DNA from 4 places in the Providencia rustigianii genome. Region 3 is predicted to be linked to each of the others. Evidence: predicted binding sites of a transcription regulator. Region 3 holds the regulator's gene; each other region holds the start of a gene.
What was found. The regulator CRP, encoded in region 3, controls carbon source genes, mostly activating them, when cyclic AMP is high. The targets are predictions, from matches to a motif close to ATGTGANNNNNNTCACAT.

Region 1: a site for CRP is predicted at 4,472-4,489, ahead of deoC (deoxyribose-phosphate aldolase). Genes of this name have one in related genera too.
Region 2: a site for CRP is predicted at 4,402-4,419, ahead of epd (erythrose-4-phosphate dehydrogenase). Genes of this name have one in related genera too.
Region 4: a site for CRP is predicted at 3,093-3,110, ahead of adhE (bifunctional acetaldehyde-CoA/alcohol dehydrogenase). Genes of this name have one in related genera too.

What each region holds. Positions count from the first base shown of each region.
Region 1 is NZ_LR134396.1:684,255-690,659, forward strand. Features, by position in the region: gene EL244_RS03090 (Hok/Gef family protein) at 1-26, shown strand, start outside; gene EL244_RS03095 (BON domain-containing protein) at 243-656, shown strand; gene EL244_RS03100 (patatin-like phospholipase family protein) at 793-1,872, shown strand; gene EL244_RS03105 (TatD family hydrolase) at 1,862-2,647, shown strand; gene EL244_RS03110 (NupC/NupG family nucleoside CNT transporter) at 2,943-4,238, shown strand; gene deoC (deoxyribose-phosphate aldolase) at 4,699-5,478, shown strand; gene deoA (thymidine phosphorylase) at 5,580-6,405, shown strand, end outside.
Region 2 is NZ_LR134396.1:879,181-885,585, forward strand. Features, by position in the region: gene EL244_RS03920 (type I secretion system permease/ATPase) at 1-447, shown strand, start outside; gene EL244_RS03925 (beta-barrel domain-containing protein) at 449-1,684, shown strand; gene tkt (transketolase) at 2,100-4,094, shown strand; gene epd (erythrose-4-phosphate dehydrogenase) at 4,432-5,451, shown strand; gene pgk (phosphoglycerate kinase) at 5,555-6,405, shown strand, end outside.
Region 3 is NZ_LR134396.1:393,054-399,458, reverse strand. Features, by position in the region: gene murP (PTS N-acetylmuramic acid transporter subunit IIBC) at 1-94, shown strand, start outside; gene EL244_RS01830 (LysE family translocator) at 160-765, opposite strand; gene EL244_RS01825 (hydrolase) at 868-1,851, shown strand; gene EL244_RS01820 (YheU family protein) at 1,848-2,066, shown strand; gene EL244_RS01815 (phosphoribulokinase) at 2,127-2,993, shown strand; gene EL244_RS01810 (OsmC family protein) at 3,071-3,475, opposite strand; gene crp (cAMP-activated global transcriptional regulator CRP) at 3,806-4,438, shown strand; gene EL244_RS01800 (hypothetical protein) at 4,636-5,001, shown strand; gene EL244_RS01795 (hypothetical protein) at 5,181-6,119, shown strand; one part of gene EL244_RS01790 (IS3 family transposase) at 6,165-6,405, shown strand, end outside.
Region 4 is NZ_LR134396.1:2,064,336-2,070,740, reverse strand. Features, by position in the region: gene adhE (bifunctional acetaldehyde-CoA/alcohol dehydrogenase) at 204-2,864, opposite strand; gene EL244_RS09580 (YchE family NAAT transporter) at 3,358-4,002, shown strand; gene EL244_RS09575 (ABC transporter substrate-binding protein) at 4,541-6,160, shown strand; gene oppA (oligopeptide ABC transporter substrate-binding protein OppA) at 6,255-6,405, shown strand, end outside.

The sequences.
Region 1 (6,405 bases), 290 kb from region 3:
AAGCTACTCTATCTTGTACTGAGTAGTCTGGTGGGGGAATTTTCCCCCACATTTCTCATTTCTGTTGAGGCTGGTGATACAAGCACCCTTTTTAAATAATCAGATTAAGAATGTTTTTCTGCTAATATTCAAATTGCTTATGAAATAGACTGATTAACCTATTATTTGGCTTTATCTTTGTCTGTTTTTTACTTAGGCTATAACATCGTTAGTCTGATAATCATAGCAAGAGGAAGGTTCCAATGAAAAAGATCGCCATCTTACGTTCTTTGGGTGTCATTGGGTTGAGTTGGGCATTATTTGCATGTAGCTCATCATCCGATAGTGCATTGAAAAAACAAGCGTCAGAAACATGGGATAGTGCGGGTAAAACAGTTGAGATAGCGGGCAAAGATACGGGAAATGCCATCTCTAGCGGTGTGAAAAGCACCGATACCTATATCGATGATTCTGCGATTACCGCTGACATTAAAAGTAAATTACTGAGTACCAGTGGGATCCCGAGTAATAGCGTCTCGGTAAAAACCGTTAATGGTGTGGTTTACTTATCAGGCTTTATTAAATCTAGTGACACAATCAATCAAATTACACAGATTGCCGCCAGCGCAAAAGGGGTTAAATCTGTACAAAATGGCTTAGTACTTACCAATAAGTAATTTGTCTAAAAATGAGCTTTCATTAGAAAGCTCATTTTGCCATTCTTTATCCCGCTGAAAAGAGTTCAATGAAAACCAATCAACATATTATTTCGTGGGTTTGGTTGCAAATACGCCAATGGCAAAAAGGGTTAGTATGGGAAAACATGTTCCAGTCACGTTAGGCACAATTGAGCCGCTCGCATTTTTTGATGAGATCAATTCAGGTAAAACTGCCCTTATTTGTGAAGGTGGGGGACAGCGAGGGATCTTTACTGCTGGTGTTCTGGATGAATTCCTAATCGAAAATTTTAACCCTTTCGATTTGATGATTGGTACGTCTGCGGGAGCTCAAAACCTTTCCGCTTATATCTGTGGTCAGGCTGGATATGCCCGACGAGTGATCACTCGATACACCACTAACTCAGAGTTTTTTAACCCATTACGATTTATTCGTGGCGGTCATTTGATTGATTTAGATTGGTTAATCTCTACGACGGCGAAAGAATTTCCACTGAACATGGATGCAGGGCTGGAATTACTCAATTCTGGCCGAGAATTCTATATGGGGGCGAGCCGTAGTGATGATTTTTCAGCTGAATTTTTGCAGCCTAATGCAGATTCATGGCTCGATATGATCCGTGCTTCCAGTGCGATTCCCGGTTTTTATCGCACGGGTGTTGAGCTTGATGGTCGTTTGTACCATGACGGGGGAATTAGTGCGGCAGTTCCAGTCGAAGAAGCTTATCATCGAGGCGCTGATACGATTGTGGTTATTCGTACTGTCCCTTCACAAATGTATTTTACCCCTGAGTGGTTAAAACGCATGACTCGTTGGTTAGAGGGGGATAGCAGCGCTTTACAACGGATGGCTGCCATGCTGAAGGTACATTTAAAAAGCTACCGTCGAACTCAAGAATTTATTGAAAATCCGCCTGATGGCGTCCAAATTTTTGAAATATATCCACCAACTCCACTAAAAAGCAGTGCTTTAGGCAGTAAAATTAGCGCATTAAATCAGGACTATCATGTCGGTCGGCGTTGTGGACGCTATTTCGTGGCGACATTGGCTCAACATTTTGCGAGTAATGATGCCCATTTTAGTCGTTTTGCATCTCACAAGCGGTCATTAGAAATGGCACATAAAGAAGATGTCCTCGCTGAGGAATTAGTGGAAAATGGCATAGAAACGTTTGGCGCTCCAGTCATGCCGAGTAATCAACTTCATGATGCATAGCCCTCATTTTATTGATACCCATTGCCATTTTGATTTTCCCCCATTCAGTGATTCATACCCTGAAAATCTCGAATTGGCTAAACGAGCTGGAATAACTGATATTATTATCCCCTCGGTGAGTGCGGATAATTTTCAGCGTGTATGGGCGCTTGCTCATCAATATTCTCAGTTACATGCTGCAATGGGGTTTCATCCACTGTATTTAAATCAATTCCAAGAGTTTCAATTTGACGAATTGGTTTCTTATTTAAAACAATCAAGTCAAAAATGTGTCGCTATTGGGGAAATAGGGTTGGATTTATACATGCAAGACCCTTTATTTGAATTGCAACAAACACTGCTTCAGAGACAATTAAAACTCGCTAAACAATTTGATCTTCCCGTCATTTTGCATTCACGGAAATCCCACGATCAATTAGTCGCTATGTTACGTCGACATGAAGTGCCAGCTCGTGGAGTCGTGCATGGTTTTTCCGGTAGCTTGTCACAAGCACAAAGTTTCGTGAAATTAGGTTATTACATTGGTGTCGGAGGAACGATTACGTATGAAAGGGCGAATAAAACTCGGCAAGTAATGGCGCAATTACCCTTGAATTGTTTAGTTTTTGAAACGGATGCACCTGATATGCCAGTATCTGGTTTTCAAGGAGAACCAAATAGACCCGAACGCATTCAGTGGGTTTTTCGTGCATTATGTGAACTTCGCCACGAATCACCGGATGAAATAGCGCAACAACTTTACAACAATAGCAAAATTTTATTTAATCTAAATTAGATTTAAATTCATTAATTAATTATTTTTACTTATCTATTTTATTGTTATTCCAACTAAAAACCATTCAGTTTTTACTTCCCTCAGCTATATCAGAAATGCTATTCCAGACTAAACTGACTCTTAATTGTGATTTTCATCACAATATTTGAATTTATGTTGCTTATTGCACTTTGGATTTGTGATGAATATTGCGGGTTATTAATGATGACTGGTTATAATCATCGAACTAAGATTCAAGGACTCTAGCGAGTTTCTTTATACATTAACCTAGAATTAAGTGAACAGGGATACTTCCATGCAACTCATTATGAGTATTGTTGGGATGGCGGTGCTTATTGCGATAGCCGTTCTCTTCTCCAGCAATCGTCGAGCGATTAGACTTCGTACCGTTGGCGGTGCTTTTTTAATCCAGTTAGCGGTTGGGGCATTTGTCCTGTATGTACCTGCGGGTCGTAGCGTATTACAAGGCATATCTGATGCTGTTTCTAAAGTCATCGGCTATGGTCAAGATGGAATGAGCTTCATCTTTGGTGGGCTGGTTTCCGATAAGATGTTCGAGCTGTTTGGTGGTGGCGGTTTTATATTTGCATTTCGTGTATTGCCTATCATTGTATTCTTTTCATCATTAATTGCGGTTCTGTATTACTTAGGCATCATGCAACTGGTCATCAAAGTTTTAGGTGGTGGTTTGCAAAAAGTACTGGGTACTTCAAGAACTGAATCACTCTCTGCAACTGCGAATATTTTCGTTGGTCAAACAGAAGCGCCTCTGGTTGTTCGTCCCTATATTGCAACCATGACCACGTCTGAATTATTTGCCATTATGTGTGGTGGTTTAGCATCAGTCGCAGGTTCTGTATTAGCGGGATATGCCCAAATGGGTGTACCGATGGAATATCTGATTGCAGCATCCTTTATGGCGGCGCCAGGTGGTTTATTATTTGCTAAGTTAATGGTGCCAGAGACTGAAGTCGCTAAAGACAATGTTAATGCTATTGATTTAATTGCCGAAGAAGACCGCCCTACAAATATTATTGATGCTGCGGCATCCGGCGCTGCATCAGGTATGCAATTGGCCATGAACGTGGGTGCGATGTTACTGGCTTTCATTGCATTGATTGCGCTGATTAACGGCATTTTAGGTGGTGTTGGTGGATGGTTTAACTATCCACAGTTATCCCTTGAATTATTATTGGGGTGGTTATTTGCTCCAATTGCTTATTTGATTGGTGTGCCATGGAGCGAAGCAACGATAGCGGGCTCTTTCATCGGACAAAAAGTGGTAGTGAACGAATTCGTTGCTTTCATGAATTTCGGTGAATATATGAAGGCGGATGCGGATGTAATCGCAGCAGGCAAACAAGTCCTGTCTGATCATACTAAAGCGATTATTTCTTTTGCCCTGTGTGGATTTGCCAACTTGTCTTCTGTTGCAATCCTGCTTGGTGGTTTAGGTGGAATGGCACCAAATCGTCGTAGTGACGTTGCCCGTTTAGGAATGAAAGCCGTTATGGCAGGTACATTATCTAACTTAATGAGCGCAACGATTGCTGGATTCTTCTTAACATTGACGGCAATGACTGCACTATAATTCCTCAATTTTGGCGCGGAAAGACGATCTGTCTTTCCGCTGTCATTTTCTTTTGCGATATTCTTTTTCTGTTTTTTATCGTGATTCTTACTTTTTCAACTATTCTTAACGTAATCCATTTAAGATGAGATAATCAGCAACGAATTATTGGCTGAGAAAGAGTAATTCAAAATCCAGATTATTGTGATAATCTTCACAGTAATATATTAAATAATGTAACGTTCAGTCGATAAATGTGATTTGTAGCGCATAAAACAACCCGGTTTCATGGTCAAATAGGTACAAGTAAGTTGCCACGGAACTGATAGTTCTTAGAGTCAAGTTACTCTAGGGCACCGTGCGGTGAGAAGGATCTCAGCTGCTGTGTTTGGATATTCCCAACTAGCATCTTTATGGAACAAGCCCGCTCGCCAACAAAGAACGTATCGTTCTGATAGAATTAACATCGTTGGAGAGTTATATGACTGATTTAAAAGCAGCTGCGCAACGCGCACTGACCCTGATGGATTTAACCACATTGAATGATGACGACACAGATGCCAAAGTGATTGCATTATGTCATCAAGCAAAAAGCCCAGCAGGTAATACCGCCGCAATTTGTATTTATCCTCGTTTTATTCCTATTGCACGTAAAACATTACGTGAGCAAGGTACTCCTGACATCCGTATCGCAACGGTCACCAACTTCCCTCATGGTAATGACGATATCGATATCGCATTGGCAGAAACCAAAGCGGCGATCGCGTATGGTGCGGATGAAGTTGATGTGGTATTCCCTTATCGTGCGCTGATGGCAGGCAATGAACAAATCGGTTATGATTTAGTGAAAGCCTGTAAAGAAGCTTGTGCAGCTTCCAATGTATTGCTGAAAGTAATCATTGAAACGGGTGAATTAAAAGACGCGGCACTGATCCGCAAAGCATCTGAAATTTCCATCAAAGCAGGTGCCGACTTTATCAAAACTTCAACAGGTAAAGTGCCTGTTAATGCCACCCTCGAAAGTGCTGAAATCATGATGCAAGTTATTCATGATATGGGCGTTGCTAAGAGCGTTGGTTTTAAACCTGCTGGTGGTGTTCGTACCGCTGAAGAAGCAGCACAATATTTAGCCTTAGCAAGCAAAATCTTAGGCGATGATTGGGCTGATGCGCGCCATTTCCGTTTTGGTGCATCAAGCCTATTAGCGAATTTATTAAATACACTGGGTTTTGACGTTAAAAAATCAACCAGCAGTTATTAATAATCGTAGTGACGAGTTATATCAGACTATTGCTCAACGAAAGTTGAGCGATAGCCATAACTCTTTAGCCTAAGAATTCAATGTGAATTAAGGAGCCTATTGTGTTTCTAGCTCAAGAAATTATCCGTAAAAAGCGTGATGGCAAGGTGTTAAGTGAAGAAGAAATCCGCTTCTTTATTAATGGCGTACGTGATAACACCGTTTCTGAAGGTCAAATTGCTGCACTGGCGATGACGATCTATTTCAATGATATGACGACCCCAGAACGTGTTGCGCTAACATTAGCGATGCGTGATTCAGGAAGCGTATTGAATTGGAAATCATTAAACCTGAATGGTCCATTAGTTGATAAGCATTCTACCGGTGGCGTAGGTGACGTGACTTCACTAATGTTAGGACCGATGGTTGCGGCTTGCGGTGGTTACGTCCCAATGATTTCAGGGCGTGGTTTAGGCCACACAGGTGGAACATTAGATAAATTAGAAGCCATTCCAGGCTTTGATATTTTCCCTGATGATGAACGCTTCCGCGATATCATCAAAAATGTAGGTGTGGCGATTATTGGCCAAACTAATTCCTTAGCGCCTGCGGATAAACGTTTCTATGCAACTCGTGATATCACGGCAACCGTAGACTCTATCCCATTGATTACAGCGTCTATCTTAGGGAAAAAATTAGCCGAAGGTTTGGATGCGTTAGTCATGGACGTAAAAGTAGGTTCTGGTGCATTTATGCCAACCTATGAAAAATCGGAGCAGCTTGCTGAGTCAATTGTTCAAGTGGCAAATGGCGCAGGTTGCAATACAACTGCATTGTTAACCGACATGAACGAAGTCTTAGCATCCAGCGCAGGTAACGCCGTTGAAGTACGTGAAGCTGTTCAGTTCCTCACTGGCGAATATCGTAATCCACGTCTATTCGAAGTGA
Region 2 (6,405 bases), 490 kb from region 3:
AAGATTATTCGTCAGCATCCGGCGGGTTTGGATATGCCATTAGGGGAAGATGGCTTAGGGTTGTCTGGTGGGCAAAAACAGATGGTTGCTCTTGCTCAGCTAACCTTACATCACCCAAAAGTTGTTTTACTGGATGAGCCAACGACAGGTATCGATATTGATACAGAGAAAGTGGTACTGAAAGCGCTGGAAGCGTGGACTCAAGATAAAACACTGATCGTGGTCACCCATAAGCTCCCAATTTTAAGCCTAGTCGACCGTATTATTGTTATGGATGAAGGTAAAATTTTATTAGATGGTCCAAAGCAAACGGTATTAAAAGCATTAGGGCAGACGGAAATCCCAAGAGAAACCATTGCGACGGATAAGCCTGTTGTTCAGTCAGCTCCGCAAGTTCGCGTGGTCTCTCAAGTTAGGCATGTTATTAAGAAAGAAGAGGAGGTTTAAGATGGATGACAACGGTAAAGTACCTAAACAGCAGAAAACCTTCTCAAGCGATTTTTCTCATGATCTCGCTTCAGTGATGAAAAAAGAGCGTAGTAATTTATTGTTTCTGCCCATTATTTTTCTCGCTTTATTACTGACTATTTTTATTGTTTGGGCTTACAACAGCAATTTAGAAGAAATCATTCGTGGGCAAGGGACGATTATCCCAAGCAGTCGCGAACAGGTCATTCAAAGCATTGATCCGGGCAATATCCAAGAGATGTATGTTAAAGAAGGGGATATTGTCGATAAAGGCCAGATTTTACTGAAACTGGATGATGCAAGAAGCATGGCGATACTACGAGAAAGCCAAGCTAGAGTACAAAATTTAGAAGCTATTTCAGCGCGTTTACATGGGGAATCTCATAATGAAGCGCCGGATTTTTCTAAAATTGCCGATCAAGAGCTGGTTGAGCGTGAAACCAATGCATATAACGCGAAGAAAACCCAGCGTGACCAAGCCATTTCAGGATTGCGTCAGAGCAAAGCACTACTGGATAGAGAAATTAGTATTACTAAGCCGTTAGCAAAAGAAGGATTGGTTTCAAACGTAGAAATTTTGCGAATGGAAAGACAGTCTGTAGAGTTATCGACTCAGATAAATGAGCGCATGAATAGCTACCTTGCAGAAGCGAATGCGGAGCTAGTGAAAGTTGAATCGGAGCTGGATCAAGCGGAAGAAAATATGCTGATGCGTGAAGACCCAGTGACGCGTTCTGAAATTCGAGCTCCAGTACATGGTATTGTCAAAAATATCAAAATCAACACACTAGGCGGTGTTGTGAATACGGGACAGGACATTCTGGAGATCATTCCTCTGGATGATAAGTTAATGGTTGAAGCCTATATTCGTCCTCAAGATGTGGCTTTTTTAAGACCAGGAATGCCGGTAGTGGTGAAAGTAACCGCTTACGATTATGCGATTTATGGCGGCTTAAACGGGGTAGTGAAACTGATCAGCCCAGATACGTTGAGCAATGATACTCGTCGTAGCGAATTGAAGTTAAATCCGGATGAAACTTTCTACCGAATTATTGTGGAAACGGATACCAATTATCTGTTAGATAAAAATAACTACAAGATGGAAATTATTCCCGGAATGGTGGCTTCAGTGGATATTAAAACGGGTGAAAAAAGTGTGTTTGATTACCTGATTAAACCGATCACTCGAATGAAGCAGGCGATGACTGAACGTTAATCGCAGTTTGCAAACAAAGGCGCTCATGGTAGCGCCTTTTTATTTTGCTCAAGGTTTTACATCAAAAAATTTGCCAAATATCACTAATGTTGCGGCTAATTAATTAAGAAACATAAATCACCTTGATCCTAAGTGGTGAAGTCAGGTTTAATAAGGTTAGATAATTGCGCAAAACAGATTAGTTACAGGGAAAATTTGCGCAATTGAATGGATTCAGCTTGACGATAGCTAAAAAAATCCTCAGTCTGCTGTCATGATTGTTTCAAATAATTGCTGTATGGATGAATTTGCGCTAGTTTCGTAGGGTCTTTCGCTCAACATCGAATAGCGGAGACTTCCCTTATGAAAAGCAATAATCCGTATTGCGTTGTGAAAATCGGTTTAAGTACGTTCTTATCCTACTTGGAGTATACTAATGACGACTCGTAAAACCCTTGCTAATGCTATCCGTTTCCTCAGCATGGATGCGGTTCAAAAAGCAAAATCAGGGCATCCTGGCGCACCAATGGGCATGGCAGATATTGCTGAAGTTCTTTGGCGCAACCATATGAATCATAACCCAGCAAACCCACATTGGGCGAACCGTGACCGCTTCGTACTGTCCAATGGTCATGGCTCAATGTTGATTTATAGCCTGCTGCATCTGACGGGTTATGACTTATCGATTGATGAGCTAAAAAACTTCCGTCAATTACATTCTAAAACCCCAGGTCACCCAGAATATGGCTATACTCCAGGTGTTGAAACAACCACGGGTCCTTTAGGCCAAGGTATTGCAAACGCAGTGGGCTTTGCCATTGCTGAACGTACTTTAGCAGCACAATTCAACCGTCCAAGCCATGATATCGTCGATCACCACACATACGTGTTTATGGGTGATGGCTGTATGATGGAAGGTATCTCTCATGAAGTGTGTTCATTAGCAGGTACATTAAAATTAAATAAACTGGTCGCATTCTACGATGACAACGGCATCTCTATCGATGGTGAAGTTGAAGGCTGGTTTACTGATGATACAGCGGCACGTTTCGAAGCATACGGCTGGCATGTTATTCGTGATATTGATGGTCACGATGCTGATCAAATCAATGCTGCAGTTAACGAAGCACACAAACAAACAGATAAGCCAACGCTGATCATGTGCAAAACAGTTATCGGCTTTGGTTCTCCAAACAAAGCGGGTACAGAAGCGGTTCACGGCGCACCTTTAGGTGATGCTGAAATCGCAGCAACCCGTGAAGCATTGGGCTGGAACTACGGTCCATTCGAAATCCCAGCTGAAATCTATCAAGCTTGGGATGCTCGCACTGCTGGTAAAGAAAAACAAAGCGCTTGGGACGTTAAATTTGCCGCTTATGCGAAAGCATATCCTGAATTAGCGAAAGAATTCGAACGCCGTATGGCGGGTGAATTACCTGCGAACTTTGAAGCAGAAGCGAAGCAATTCATTGAAAATCTGCAACAAAATCCAGCGAACATTGCTAGCCGTAAAGCGTCTCAAAATGCGTTAGAAGCGTTCGGTAAAGTTTTACCTGAATTTATGGGTGGTTCTGCGGACTTAGCGCCAAGTAACTTAACCATGTGGTCAGGTTCTAAACCTCTGAATGAAGATAAAGCGGGTAACTACATCCATTACGGTGTACGTGAATTCGGTATGTCTGCCATCATGAACGGTATCGCATTACACGGTGGTTTTGTGCCTTACGGTGCGACTTTCTTAATGTTTGTCGAATACGCGCGTAATGCGGTTCGTATGGCTGCATTGATGAAAATCCGTAGCATTTTTGTTTACACTCATGACTCTATCGGTCTGGGCGAAGATGGTCCAACTCACCAACCAGTAGAGCAACTGGCAAGCTTGCGTGTTACGCCAAACATGAGCACATGGCGTCCTTGCGACCAAGTTGAATCTGCGGTGGCGTGGAAATACGCGCTCGAGCGTAAAGATGGTCCAAGTGCACTGATTTTCTCTCGTCAAAATCTGGAACAGCAACCTCGTACTGCACAGCAATTAGCAGATATCGAAAAAGGGGCTTACATCCTGAAAGATTGCGTGGGTACACCTGAGCTGATCTTTATTGCAACGGGTTCTGAAGTTGAATTAGCAGTGAAAGCTGCTGACCAATTAACGGCAGAAGGTCGTAAAGTTCGCGTAGTTTCTATGCCATCAACCGATGCATTTGACAAGCAAGATGCGGCATACCGTGAAGCGGTTCTGCCTTCAAGTGTGAGCGCGCGTGTTGCTATCGAAGCGGGTATTGCTGACTACTGGTATAAATATACTGGTCTGAACGGTGCCATCATTGGTATGCACTCATTCGGTGAGTCTGCTCCTGCGGATCTTCTGTTCAAAGAATTTGGTATCACTGTTGAAAATGCAGTTAATGCAGCAAGAGCGCTACTGAAATAATCATTTTTATTGACTCTATCGGTGCCGTAAAAATTTTCGGTACTGATAGAAGTAAAGCTGATTAACGTTATTTACGCCTCAATATCAAGTTTGGTATTGGGGCGTTGTTTTTTTGTGCAGTAGTATGGGTTTTTCTATTGCGTTCTGTAAATATATATTTTAATCTAAACCTAGATTAGCTGAACCGTTTCAGTCTCATTTGAAATAATGTAATTAAATTTTAAAAGTGTCGGTTGAAGCACACTTTTGATGTTTGACAGTTAAAATGAGCAGTAGAGTTGGTGGTAGTCAGTTATCCTTAGCAACCGTGTGATTTTGCTCAGATACAAGGTGTAGAATGGCGATCAGGGTAGCAATTAGTGGCTTCGGTCGAATTGGTCGAAGTGTCCTCAGAGCGTTGTATGAATCAGGTCGTCGGGCAGAAATTGTCGTGGTGGCAATCAATGAGTTAGCCGAACCGGAAGGTATTGCTCACTTGCTGAAGTATGATTCAAGTCATGGGCGCTTTGCATGGGATGTTCGCCTCAATGGTGACCTGTTACAGGTAGGGGATGACAATATTCGTCTATTCCATCAATCTGATATCAGCGAGCTACCTTGGAAAGAGTTAGGCGTGGATGTTGTGTTAGACTGCACTGGAGTTTATGGCTCTCGTGCCGATGGTTTAAAACATCAGGCGGCGGGCGCAAAAAAAGTGCTGTTTGCCCATCCAGGAACTGACGACCTCGATGCCACTGTTGTGTATGGTGTTAACCATATGGATTTACAATCAACAGATAGCATCGTCTCCAACGCATCTTGCACCACTAACTGTATTATCCCAATTATTAAGCTATTGGATGATGCATTTGGTATTGAGTCGGGCACTGTCACCACCATTCATGCATCCATGAATGATCAACCCGTTATCGATGCTTACCATAAAGACCTACGAAGAACTCGTGCAGCAAGTCAGTCAATTATTCCGGTAGATACCAAGTTGGCTGCTGGGATTACCCGAATTTTCCCTAAGTTTCAGGGAAGCTTTGAAGCGATTTCTGTTCGTGTTCCAACCACTAACGTGACCGCAATTGATTTAAGCGTTACTGTAGATGCAGATGTCTGTGTTGATAAAGTCAACAAGCTATTACAGAGCGCCGCGCATGGGCATTTTCGTGGTATAGTAGACTATACTGAACTACCGTTAGTCTCGATGGATTTTAACCATGATCCGCACAGTGCCATCATCGATGGAACTCAAACTCGAGTCAGCGGTAAGAACTTAATCAAAACCCTTGTTTGGTGTGATAACGAATGGGGGTTTGCTAACCGGATGCTAGATACAACACTAGCAATGGCAGCAACAGGTTTAAACTAATTGGCGATTGACAGACTGCTGGGCACAATAGGTAACAAAATTACTGAGTACCTCGCGCTGTCGCTAATGAAAACTTTATAGAGAATCAACAAGAGGATTCACCATGTCTGTAATTAAGATGACCGATTTGGACTTAGCGGGTAAACGCGTTTTCATTCGTTCGGACCTAAACGTTCCTGTTAAAGACGGTAAAGTTACTTCTGATGCACGTATCCGTGCTTCATTACCAACAATTGAGTTAGCACTAAAACAAGGTGCTAAAGTCATGGTTACTTCCCACCTTGGTCGTCCGACTGAAGGCGAGTATAACGAAGAGTTTTCTCTGCAACCTGTTGTTGACTATCTGGCAGAAAAATTAGACAACCCGGTTCGTTTAGTTAAAGACTACTTAAACGGTGTTGATATCGCTGAAGGCGAATTAGTGGTTCTGGAAAACGTTCGCTTCAATAAAGGCGAAAAGAAAGACGACGAAACACTATCCAAACAATATGCTGCTCTGTGTGATGTCTATGTTATGGATGCATTCGGTACGGCTCACCGTGCTCAAGCATCAACTCACGGCGTCGCTAAATTCTCTCCAGTTGCTTGTGCAGGTCCACTGTTAAGCAATGAACTGGAAGCATTAGGTAAAGCTCTAGGCAATCCAGCTCGTCCAATGGTCGCTATTGTTGGTGGCTCTAAAGTGTCCACTAAACTGACCGTATTGGATTCCCTGTCTAAAATTGCTGACCAACTGATTGTCGGTGGTGGTATCGCAAATACCTTCATCGCAGCAGAAGGGAACAATGTCGGTCGTTCACTGTACGAAGCGGACCTGATCCCTGAAGCGAAAAAATTACTGGCTCATTGCCAGATCCCAGTACCAACAGACGTTCGTGTTGCCACTGAGTTCTCAGAAACCGCTGAAGCGACTTTGAAAGCTAGCAACACTATCAAAGATGATGAGCAAATTCT
Region 3 (6,405 bases):
AATGGCGGTATATGTAGGCGGAGTCTTGGTCGCTTATCTTTGCGGATTTATCTTTACATACCTGTTTGGTAGTAAAAATGTAGATTTGGATTAATAGATTTAATTTTTGAGTAAAAAGGCACTTTATCAGTGCCTTTTTCTTTTTTATTCGTTGAATGCTTATTCCAACCAAATTAGGGGGACACAAGCGGCTGTCAGTAAGCCCATTACGAGATTAAAAATAAACCATGCACGGCGGCTACGTAAGAATGAACCGATCAAAGAGCCGAATCCCATCCAAATTAAACCTGCTGTAAAATTCACAATCACAAAAGCAATGCTCATCACAATAATCGATTGTGAAAATAGCTCTCCCGGTAAGCTAAAGCTCCCTACAGCCCCTAATCCCATCATCCAAGCTTTTGGATTCAAGAACTGTAATAACCCCCCCTGAAACCAATTGATACTCTTTGGTGCTTTGCTATCTGTTTTTAAAGGTTCATAATTTGCCATGGTAGTTTTCCATGCCAACCATAATAAATAGAGGCTACCGATAGCTTTCAGTACAATATGAATTGCTGGATACAATAATAGTAATGCCGCAATGCCGAATGCAGACAGATAAAGAATAGACTGCATACCAAGCATTATTCCTAGTAATAATCCTATGCTACGACGAAATCCATAGTTAGCTGCACATGAGGTCAATAACATATTGTTAGGCCCTGGAGTGACGGCGGCAATGAATAAAAACGTAAATAGTGAAAAAATTAGCCCCAGAGTCATTTATAATTTAAACCTCAACCTAAATATGTTTACTTGCATCACAAAAAAATAACAGTATGTTATGTGACTCACAAGAGTCCCCAATAAATAAAATATAAGGCTATGTCAGATAATTTCCGTCCAATGAGCTGGGCTAAAAACCCACATCTCCAAACCTTACTGCCAAGGATATTTAGGCGTACCCCAAGAATAATCCCGACATGGCAAAGATTAGAATTACCCGACGGTGATTTTATTGATCTTGCTTGGAGTGAAAAACCTGAACACGCGAGCACCAAGCCGCGTTTAGTCATTTTTCATGGATTGGAAGGAAATTTTAAAAGCCCCTACGCTCACGGGATGCTAGAGAGTGCCCAAAAACAGGGTTGGCTCGGCGTGATCATGCATTTTAGAGGTTGCAGCGGTGAGCCTAATCGCCAAAAACGAATATATCACTCTGGTGAAACCAGTGATGCAGGCTATTTTTTACATTGGCTGAAGCAGACATGGGGAGATGTACCAACCGCCGCAGTAGGCTATTCTCTTGGTGGTAATATGCTGGCATGCTATCTGGCAGAACAAGGTGAAAACGCAGATTTGGACGCAGGTGTCGTTGTCTCTGCACCTTTAATGCTAGAAGCCTGCTCCCTGAAAATGGAAACTGGGGTTTCCCAGTTGTACCAACGCTATCTCCTTAATGGCTTAAAACGTAATGCAAGCCGTAAATTGGTTCGCTATCCGGGATCACTTCCTCTGAATCTCTTGCAACTAAAGCAACTGAAACGAATTCGAGAATTTGATGATGTCATTACGGCTCGTATTCATGGGTTTGACGATGCGGCAGACTATTATCAAAAATGCAGTGCATTACCAAAACTGTCACATATCACCAAGCCTACGCTGATTATTCATGCCAAAGATGACCCTTTTATGGCCCCTGAAGTCGTTCCTGACCTCAGCCAATTGCCTCACAATATTGAGTACCAAATGACTGAACATGGAGGTCACGTTGGTTTTGTGGGGGGCAGTTTCCGTAAACCTCAAATGTGGTTAGAAACGCGTATCCCATTATGGCTAACGGCTTATTTAAATGAGAACAAATCATGATTATTCCGTGGAAAGACTTAGCACCTGAAACCCTCGAAAATCTGATTGAAAGCTATGTATTACGTGAAGGCACCGACTATGGTACTCATGAAAAAAGCTTACAAGACAAAGTGAATGATGTGAAACGGCAGTTAGTTTCTGGGGAAATTGTGCTAGTCTGGTCTGAGCTACATGAATCCGTAAATTTTATGCCTAATAACCAGTTTCGCCCGTAATCCCGCTTCATTCGCTGTTTATTGAAATAGTGGTCATGAGCGTAAAACAGGGAGTCCACTATGTCGAAGAAACACCCTATCATTGCCGTCACCGGATCGAGTGGCGCAGGAACGACCTCTACTAGCCAAGCTTTTCGTAAAATATTCCACCAGCTAAATATTCGCCCTGCAACCCTTGAAGGGGATAGTTTTCATCGTTATACCCGCCCAGAAATGGATATGGCAATCCGTAAAGCCCGTGAACAAGGTCGCCATATTAGTTATTTTGGTTCCGAAGCGAATGATTTTGCTCTGCTAGAACAAACGTTGATTGATTACGCTAAAACAGGTCAGGGGCAATCTCGAAAATATCTGCATACCTATGATGAAGCCGTACCTTATGGTCTCCAACCGGGAACCTTTACGCCTTGGGAGTCTCTGCCAGAAAAATCCGATGTATTATTTTATGAGGGTTTACATGGCGGTGTCGTGACACCTGAGCATGATGTTGCCAAACATGTAGATTTACTGGTCGGTGTTGTCCCGATTGTCAATTTAGAGTGGATTCAAAAAATGATCCGCGATACGACGGAAAGAGGACATTCCCGAGAAGCGGTGATGGATTCCGTAGTGCGTTCTATGGGTGATTATATTAACTATATTACTCCGCAATTTTCCCGTACACATATTAATTTCCAACGCGTTCCAACCGTCGATACGTCGAACCCATTCTCCGCTAAAGCTATCCCATCACAGGATGAAAGTTTCATTGTGATCCGCTTTAGAGGGTTAGAACAGATTGATTTTCCTTATTTGCTTTCGATGGTTAACGGCTCATTTATCTCGGCAATGAATACCATTGTGGTACCTGGAGGAAAATTAGGACTCGCAATGGAGCTCATTATGATGCCATTAGTTGAAAAGTTAATTAAGCAGCGAAGTGAATAAGTCTATATTAAATTAAATGAATACTTACATAGATACTTATCTTCTTTGAAGATAAGTATCTAATAATATAAAAGTAATTAGATATTTTTAATTTCGAAACTATGAGTCACTTTTACTGTTTTTTCTAGCATAATCGCGACTGAGCAATATTTTTCAGCCGAAAGTTGTACGGCTCGCTCAACCACTTTATCTGTTAATTCACGACCGACGACAATAAAGTGCAAATTGATATGCGTGAAATAACGAGGGGCTTCATCACGGCGTTGGGATGTGAGTTTAACTTCACAGTCGGTAATATCGTAGCGACCTTTTTGTAAAATAGACACCACGTCTATCGCGCTACATCCACCTGCTGCCATCAAGACCATTTCCATTGGGCTAGGTGCTTTATCTCCAGCATTACCATCCATCATGATTTGATGCCCAGATGCTGATTCACCTAAGAAAGAGAGCCCTTCAACCCACTTTACTCGTGCTTCCATTTTTGTTCCCCTTGAAAAATGTCGTTATTAAAGGCTACATTGTTCCATATATCTGAATAATGTTATATCAGCATTATTAAGCTGAAGCGATACAGGGAAGACTTTCTGTATTGGATATGATACAAACAATGCTTAGTTGATAGGATTAAGATCAAAACTCAACGATTCAATTGATTATATTATACAATTGATATTAACTTGCTTTTGACCTATAACGAGCATTAATTATGGGTAACTAACGCAACTTAGTATGCCAAGCTAGAAATTTTAAAGTCAGCCTTTCACCTTAATTTTCTGAAGGGTTGCAATAACATACAGAGGATAACGCTAATGGTTCTCGGCAAGCCACAAACAGACCCTACTCTTGAATGGTTTTTGTCACACTGCCATATTCATAAGTATCCATCCAAGAGCACTCTAATCCATCAGGGTGAAAAAGCAGAAACCCTTTACTATATCGTTAAAGGTTCAGTGGCTGTTTTAATCAAAGATGAAGAAGGCAAAGAAATGATTCTCTCTTACTTGAATCAGGGAGACTTCATTGGTGAACTTGGGTTATTTGAAGAAGGGCAAGAACGTACTGCGTGGGTTCGAGCTAAAGTTGCTTGTGAAGTCGCTGAAATTTCTTATAAGAAATTCCGTCAGCTAATTCAGGTTAATCCAGATATTCTGATGCGCCTTTCTGCGCAGATGGCAAGCCGCTTACAAACTACATCAGAAAAAGTCGGTAACTTGGCATTCCTTGATGTGACTGGTCGTATCGCTCAAACCTTATTAAATTTAGCAAAACAACCTGATGCAATGACTCACCCAGACGGTATGCAGATCAAAATTACTCGTCAAGAAATTGGTCAAATTGTTGGGTGTTCACGCGAAACTGTAGGTCGTATTTTAAAAATGTTAGAAGATCAAAATTTGATCTCTGCACATGGTAAAACGATCGTCGTTTACGGTACTCGATAACTTTTATTTTGGTCCAGTAATATTTACTGGGCTTTATATAAACAGCTGTATATATCTCATATATGGCTGTTTTTCATTCCTAATATTGCCCATCATATACTTTCTGTTCAAAATAGCAGCGCTTTTTGATATTAGTCTAACAATCCTTATATATAAAATACTAAATAATTAGCCAGCAATCATTTAGGATTTTATTTATGAAACAGATTAATAATTTAACACCATCAAACTACATCTACCATGCCGGTACAACTAAGAGCGGTAATAACCAAACTTTTTTACAGCGTCAGGCATTCTTTGAACGCTTACAATCAGCGAATTCGACCTCAAAAAAATTTCCAATTTTAGTAAAAGAATCAACGACTCAAGCTAAAGAAACTCGTGTACCTCATTTTATATCTTCACTCAAAATTGGAAGCTTAGTTCCTAGTAATCAACCCACACAACACTCATTTACACCTAAAGCAAAAGTTATTTTTGGTACTCAGTTTAACAAAAACATTGATACGCATTTTATTAATTTTAATAAGAGTTTTTCATTTTTTAAGAATTTATCTAATTAATTTTATTTATTCGCTACGTTTCAATCCTACAATCGATATGCCACCCCTTTAGCCTAACGCGTATTTGTTAGGTTTTTTTTTATCAATTAGCTAATTATTTAATGGAATCGGTTTTTTATATCAATTCTATCTAAAAATCCTATAGCATTGAAATAGATAAATAATTAGGAGAAGCAATCATGATAGACACAATCATAAATTCACCGAATGTTAGAAATAGCACCTCATCTACATTTCTACAATCTGAAAAAAAGTATCTATTTCTGAATAAGGTCATTGAAACAAATTCATCTCCAAAAATATTTCCTGTTATCGATTTTCATAATAGAACGAAGTCATTAAATGAAAATAAAAAATTCCAAAATATGTGGGATGAAGCCATTAAAACAACCAAGCTAAAACTGAGGGATTGTAATAAAGAAAACACCTATCAAAACTTACATCCGGTAATTAGAGAGACCAATATAAAAATTGAGGCTTTACAGCGGTTGCTTGGAAAGAGTGATCATTGCTTCGAAAATACCTATGTTAAGAATGAAAAAAACGTAAAAAAAACCGCTAAAGATAATACGCCTCAAAAAATTACTACACTCATTGATAGATGTAAAAATTTACTGGGAAAAATGACTCAGAATTCACAATACATCACTACGTTAGATGAGCGAGTGAGAGTGACATTAGATAAAGCAGATCTTAACCACACACTGATCAATCTTAAAAACACAGAGTTTCCTCCTACCGTATTTTATACAAAGCCTGAACTTAGTGACTCTGAAAAACACAATATTATAATTAATTTTCAATTAGCTAAAGAAATCAAAAGAATTAAAGGAAGTAAAATTCCACTACGCGTAACCAGTATCCACAAAGCAAGTAATACAAGTTTAATGATAGAGCCTCAAAATAAGAACCTAGCATTAAAAAATTCAAAACCAGATACTCATATAATAAAAACAAAAAAAATTAATGGTCGCAATATTGAGCTTTATACTGCTGAGGGAGCCGTCAAATCAAAAAATCACCCTAGAGATAATCTGAACACTGGCGTTGAAAAACCGGCATTAAAAAATACCAAAACCAAAAATACATTTAAATCTGTTCCCTCAGTGTCAGGATAGTTGTCACCCCCTCTGAAAAATAAACCTGAGGGCGCGGAGTGACACATGAAACGTATTTCACCTGAACGAAAAGCCGCCATACTGGCTAAATTATTACCGCCGTACAACATGACCGTTTCCGCAGTTGCACAAACGGAAGGAATATCCGAAGCTACGCTGTATAACTGGCGTAATCAGGCTAAATCAGAAGGAAAACCCGTGCCCGGTGCAGACAAAAACAGTGAACAGTGGCCGGCGGAAGCCCGCTTTGCCGCCATCGTGGAAACCGCCACACTCAGCGAAGCGG
Region 4 (6,405 bases), 1.7 Mb from region 3:
TCTTCTCATTGATAAAGAAAGTTTGATAGTCCTGACATCAGTATAAATTGAATTATCTATTTGATCCTTATTGATAAATGAGGATCAGATAAGGATTAGTGGCTAATTATTAATAAAAAGGCTCCAACAGACATTGGAAAAAGATCCAACACTATTGAAGCCTTATAACGGGTTAGTTGGCTAAATCACCAAGAATACCCAGTTTATTTTTTAGTGACTTTCTTTTCTGCTTTTGGCGCTGTTGAAGCAACGCTTGGCTCAGAAAATTCGCGACCGTAGTAAGAATCCAGTAACAGCTGTTTAATTTCTGAAATCAGTGGATAACGAGGGTTTGCACCAGTACATTGGTCATCGAACGCATCTTCAGATAACTTGTCTAAACGTGCTAGGAAGTCTGCTTCGGCAACACCCGCTTCACGGATAGATTTAGGAATACCTAAATCTGCTTTCATACTTTCTAACCACTCCAAGAGACGCTCAATTTTAGCACCAGTACGGTCGCCTGCTTTTGATAGACCAAGATGATCTGCAATTTCAGCATATTGGCGGCGTGCTTGTGGGCGGTCATATTGGCTAAATGCAGTTTGCTTAGTTGGGTTATCATTCGCATTAAAGCGGATAACGTTACAGATTAATAACGCATTTGCTAAACCGTGTGGAATGTGGAACTCAGAACCTAATTTATGAGCCATTGAGTGGCATACACCCAAGAAGGCGTTCGCAAATGCAATACCGGCTAAAGTTGCTGCATTATGCACGCGCTCTCTGGCAACTGGATTTTTAGCACCTTCATGATAGCTAGCTGGCAGGAAGTCTTTCAGTAAACTTAGTGCCTTCAGTGCTTGTCCATCAGAGAATTCATTTGCTAGTACAGAAACATAAGATTCTAGTGCATGGGTGACAGCATCCAAACCACCAAAGGCGGTTAAAGATTTTGGCATATTCATGACTAAGTTAGCATCAACAATTGCCATGTTTGGCGTTAATGCATAATCAGCTAATGGATATTTTTGGCCTGTTTTATCATCAGTTACAACCGCAAATGGTGTAACTTCAGAACCTGTACCCGATGTCGTGGTGACAGCAACTAACTTCGCTTTTACGCCCATTTTCGGGAATTTATGAATACGTTTACGAATATCCATAAAGCGTAGCGCTAATTCTTCAAAGTGGGTTTCTGGATGTTCATACATAACCCACATGATTTTTGCTGCATCCATTGGAGAGCCACCACCTAATGCGATAATGACATCAGGTTGGAAAGCTTGCATCTGAGCTGCGCCTTTACGGACAACCGATAATGTTGGATCCGCTTCAACTTCAAAGAATACGTCAGTTTCAATGTGATGTTTTTTCAGAACATCGACAATTTCATCGACATAACCATTATTGAATAAATAGCTATCAGTAACGATAAAGACTCGTTTTGCTCCGTCAGTGGCAATTTCCTCTAACGCAATAGGGAGGCATCCACGGCGGAAATAGATTGAGTTAGGAAGTTTATGCCATAACATATTTTCAGCTCTTTTCGCGACCGTTTTCTTATTGATTAAATGTTTTGGTCCTACGTTTTCAGAGATGGAGTTACCACCCCAAGAACCACAACCTAGGGTTAACGATGGTGCCAGTTTAAAGTTATAGAGGTCACCGATACCCCCTTGAGATGCTGGAGTATTAATCAATATACGGGCGGTTTTCATTTTTTCGCCGAAATAGCTGACGCGTTCATGTTGGTTATCTTGGTCGGTATATAGGCAAGACGTATGACCAATACCACCCATTTCAACGAGTTGTTCAGCTTTTTCAACTGCATCTTCAAAGTTTTTTGCGCGGTACATTGCTAACAATGGAGACAGTTTTTCATGAGCAAAAGGTTCTGATTCATCGATGGCTTTGACTTCACCAATCAGGATTTTGGTTGTCTCGGGAACGATAACACCTGCCATTTCTGCAATTTTAAATGCAGGTTGGCCAACAATAGCAGCATTTAAATTACCATCTTTAAGGATGATATTTTGTACGGCTTTAAGTTCTTTACCTTGTAGCAGATAGCCACCGTGGTTAGAGAAACGTTCACGAACTTGGTCATAAACAGCATCAACGACGACAACTGATTGTTCAGATGCGCAAATTACACCGTTATCGAAAGTTTTTGACATTAAGATTGATGCAACAGCACGTTTAATATCAGCAGTTTCATCGATAACAACAGGGGTATTACCTGCACCCACGCCAATAGCCGGTTTACCTGAACTGTAGGCAGCTTTTACCATACCCGGTCCACCAGTGGCTAAAATCAGATTAATGTCAGGATGGTGCATCAGTGCATTGGATAACTCCACTGAAGGGGAATCAATCCAGCCGATAATATCTTTTGGCGCACCAGCGGCAATCGCGGCATTCAAGACAATTTCAGCGGCACGGTTGGTGGCAATTTTTGCACGAGGATGTGGAGAGAAAATAATTGCGTTACGTGTTTTTAAGCTAATTAATGACTTAAAGATAGCCGTTGAGGTTGGGTTAGTTGTTGGCACGATACCACAAATAATCCCGATAGGTTCGGCAATGGTAATTGTACCAAAAGTTGGATCTTCAGAAAGTATACCGCAGGTTTTTTCATCCTTATAAGCGTTATAAATATATTCCGAAGCAAAGTGGTTTTTAATCACTTTATCTTCCACAATTCCCATTCCAGACTCTTCAACAGCCAGTTTTGCTAATGGAATACGCGCATCGGCAGCAGCTAGTGCAGCGGCACGGAAGATTCTATCCACTTTCTCTTGAGAGAAGTTGGCAAATTCACGTTGTGCTTTTTTGACTCGAGCAACAAGTTCATTGAGTTCAGTAACATTAGTTACGGACATAGATTACTCCTGATAAAGTTAAAATTTTTAAGCCAATGAGCAAATTATCTATAAAAAACTATTGTAATAAGACCACCCAAAACAAAAGTATAGATAAACTTAGCAATAAGTCCTTACTTCACTGCCGATTGGCTTATAAATCTCAACTAAATAGCTCTAAAAGTAAAAGCACGGATAAACTAACTTATCGATTTCTTAAGTGTAGATTAGCAAAAAAGGAATTTTATAAAGTGATCTAAGTCACAAATATGGCATGCTGACACCATTCAGCATGCCTATTTTTCTGTATTGAGAGATTTATGAAAAATTGATTAATTTATCGATAAAAAATGGTGAAGAAATAACTAATTTTTATCGATTATGTGCAGTTGAAATAAATAATGTCAGTAACACGCACAAAATGATTCTTTCTCTAAGGAATTTAATTGGTTCAGTGATAAAATAAGAAGGGATGACCATGTCGTATTTAAGCATTTTATGAGGATATTAATGGGTGAGCGCAACATTACTTGATTTATCAGGCTATATTAAATTTTTTATTGGTCTATTTGCGTTGGTAAACCCAGTTGGCATCTTGCCTGTGTTTATTAGTATGACGAACTATCAAACGAATGCGAGTCGCAATAGAACCAATACCATCGCTAATACCTCAGTGGCGATTATTTTATGTACTTCACTACTTGTTGGTGACTCTATATTGCAACTTTTTGGTATTTCAATTGATTCATTCCGGATTGCGGGCGGAATCTTGATTGTGACCATCGCGTTATCGATGATTAGCGGTAAGATTGGGGAAGATAAACAAAATAAACAAGAAAAAACAGAAACAGCAATAAGAGACAGTATTGGTGTTGTCCCATTAGCACTCCCATTGATGGCTGGACCAGGTGCGATCAGCTCCTGTATTGTTTGGTCTTCTAGATGGACTGGCTGGCAAAATTTTCTTGGACTAGCATTAACCAGTATTTTATTCGCTTTTTGCTGCTGGTTATTGTTCCGTTCTGCCTCGCTGTTGGTGCGTTATCTGGGGCAAACAGGTATTAACGTTATTACTCGTATTATGGGCTTGCTATTAATGTCCCTAGGTATTGAAATTGCAGTGACTGGCGTGAAAGCGATATTCCCAGGCCTTTTATAATCGATTGAAGTAAGCCGCTATCTTTATGCGGCTGCTTTTCTTCTTTGCTTCAATAAACCATCCTCTTCTCGACGTTATAAAATCTTCCACCTATTAAACCAAAGTACATAGCCCAAATAGTTCACTATTGGGATGAATTTTTTTTGTGATTATATGTCGCATAATTTACAAAATTAGGCGAAAAAAGTAAGGAATTGTGAGCTGCGTAAATTTATTCACTATTCTCATCACTGATTGTTAATGATATGTTTGGATTATGAAGATTGAGCTGATTATCTGTATTTTATAATAAAAACTCTATCCAATTGTTTTATTAAAATAAAAATAAATTTTAACCTCAATTTACTTTTTAAAAAATAAACAAATAAATCAAAAGATGTTAATGAATTGTATGTTTTTTTATTGGTTGTTCACGGGAGCTCATAGCGGAATGGGGCGTTGAATTGTCTATGTTCTGACCATGAAGTTTTGTTTATGAGCTTTTCATCGCCTGTAATAAAGTGAGACAGCTATCCCCTTATCCCAGAAAGGAGCTACGATGAAGTTAACCACAAAATTCAGTCTACTTTCTTATTTAGCCATTTCATTTCTCACCTCAGCTCACGCAGCCGAAACTTTAAAAGTTGATAAAACGCTACAGTCCATCACCATCAATAATGGCTCTGAAGTAACTTCTCTTGATCCCCATAAAGTTGAAGGTGTTCCTGAAGGGAATATTATTTTAAATTTGTTAGAGGGGCTGGTATATGACGATATAAATGGCCAGCCTGTCGCGGGAATGGCAACGAGTTGGGAACATCAAAATTATACGGTATGGACATTTAAATTAAGAAATGGAGCGAAATGGAGTGATGGAACTCCGGTTGTTGCAGAGGATTTTGTATATAGCTGGCAAAGGTTAGCTGACCCCAAAACAGGCTCTCCGTATTCGAGTTATCTACAAAATGCTTATATTGAAAACGCGGATGAAATTTTAAAAGGCAACAAACCAAAAGAGTCCTTAGGTGTGAAAGCGCTAAATAATCAGACGTTACAGGTTACTCTTAGTCATCCGGTACCTTATTTTATCGATATGCTGTCTCATACATCGATGAAGCCAGTTAATCGAAAATCCATTGAAAAATATGGCGATAAATGGACTCAACCCGGAAATTTTGTTGGCAATGGCGCGTATATATTGGATGAGTGGACTGTGAATGAAAGAATCGTTGTAAAGCGCAATCCTCTCTATTGGGATAATCAACAGACTCAAATTGATCATGCGACCTTTTTAGCGATAACATCGGAAGTCAGCGATAATAACCGTTATCGTAGTGGTGAAATTGATATTAGTAATTCTGCTATTCCGCCTAATTTATATCAAAAAATGCTCGCTGAGAAACCGAAAGAGCTCTATGTTCGCCCATATCTTTGTACTTTCTATTATGAAATTAATAACCAAAAAGCGCCGTTTACCGATCCTCGAGTTAGAGAAGCGATTAAATTGGGTTTAGACCGTGAAACAATTACTCATAAAATCATCAATCAGGGACAAACAGTCGCGTATGGCTTTACACCTACTTTTATTAATAATGGTAATTTTGCTCTACCCGAGTGGACCAAATTATCGGCGCAGCAACGTTACCAGCGCGCAAAACAATTACTCGCTGATGCAGGATACACACCACAGAATCCATTAAAATTTAATTTGTTATACAACACTTCTGATCAAAATAAACAGCAAGCGATTGTTGCCGCGTCTATGTGGAAAAAAAATATCGGCGCTGAGGTCACTCTACAGAATCAAGAATGGAAAACGACGCTACAAAATCGTCATGAAGGAAACTATCAAGTGGCGAGAGCTACATGGTGTGCAGACTATAATGAACCGTCTTCCTTCTTAAATATGATGCTATCGGAAAACAGTAATAATACCGGTTTTTATCAAAACAAAGCTTTCGATAAATTACTACTCGAAGCTTTAACCGCGCCTAATGATGCTGAACGCCAAAAAATTTACCAACAAGCTGAATCCCTATTAGATCAAGACTCTGCGATAGTGCCTGTTTACTATCGAGTGAGTGCAAGAATGATCAAACCCACAATCGCAGGATTTAAAGGAAATGACCCCCTTGATCATATGGATATTAAGCGGTTATATATAAGCACAACTAATTAATAATATCTAAATAAACACAATAACTGTTTACTTACAAAGTAAACCGAAATGTCCACAACACAACCAAAACAAGAGTATGGGAGTAACCAAAATAATGAGCAAATTATTGAATAAATCCTTTGTTGCTTTAAGCGTTGCCGCTGGATTGCTCGCGACAACGATGGCAACCAGTTATGCCGCGGTTGTTCCTGCAGGGGTTGAACTGTCTGATAAACAAATGCTAGTAAGAAATAATGGTTCTGAAC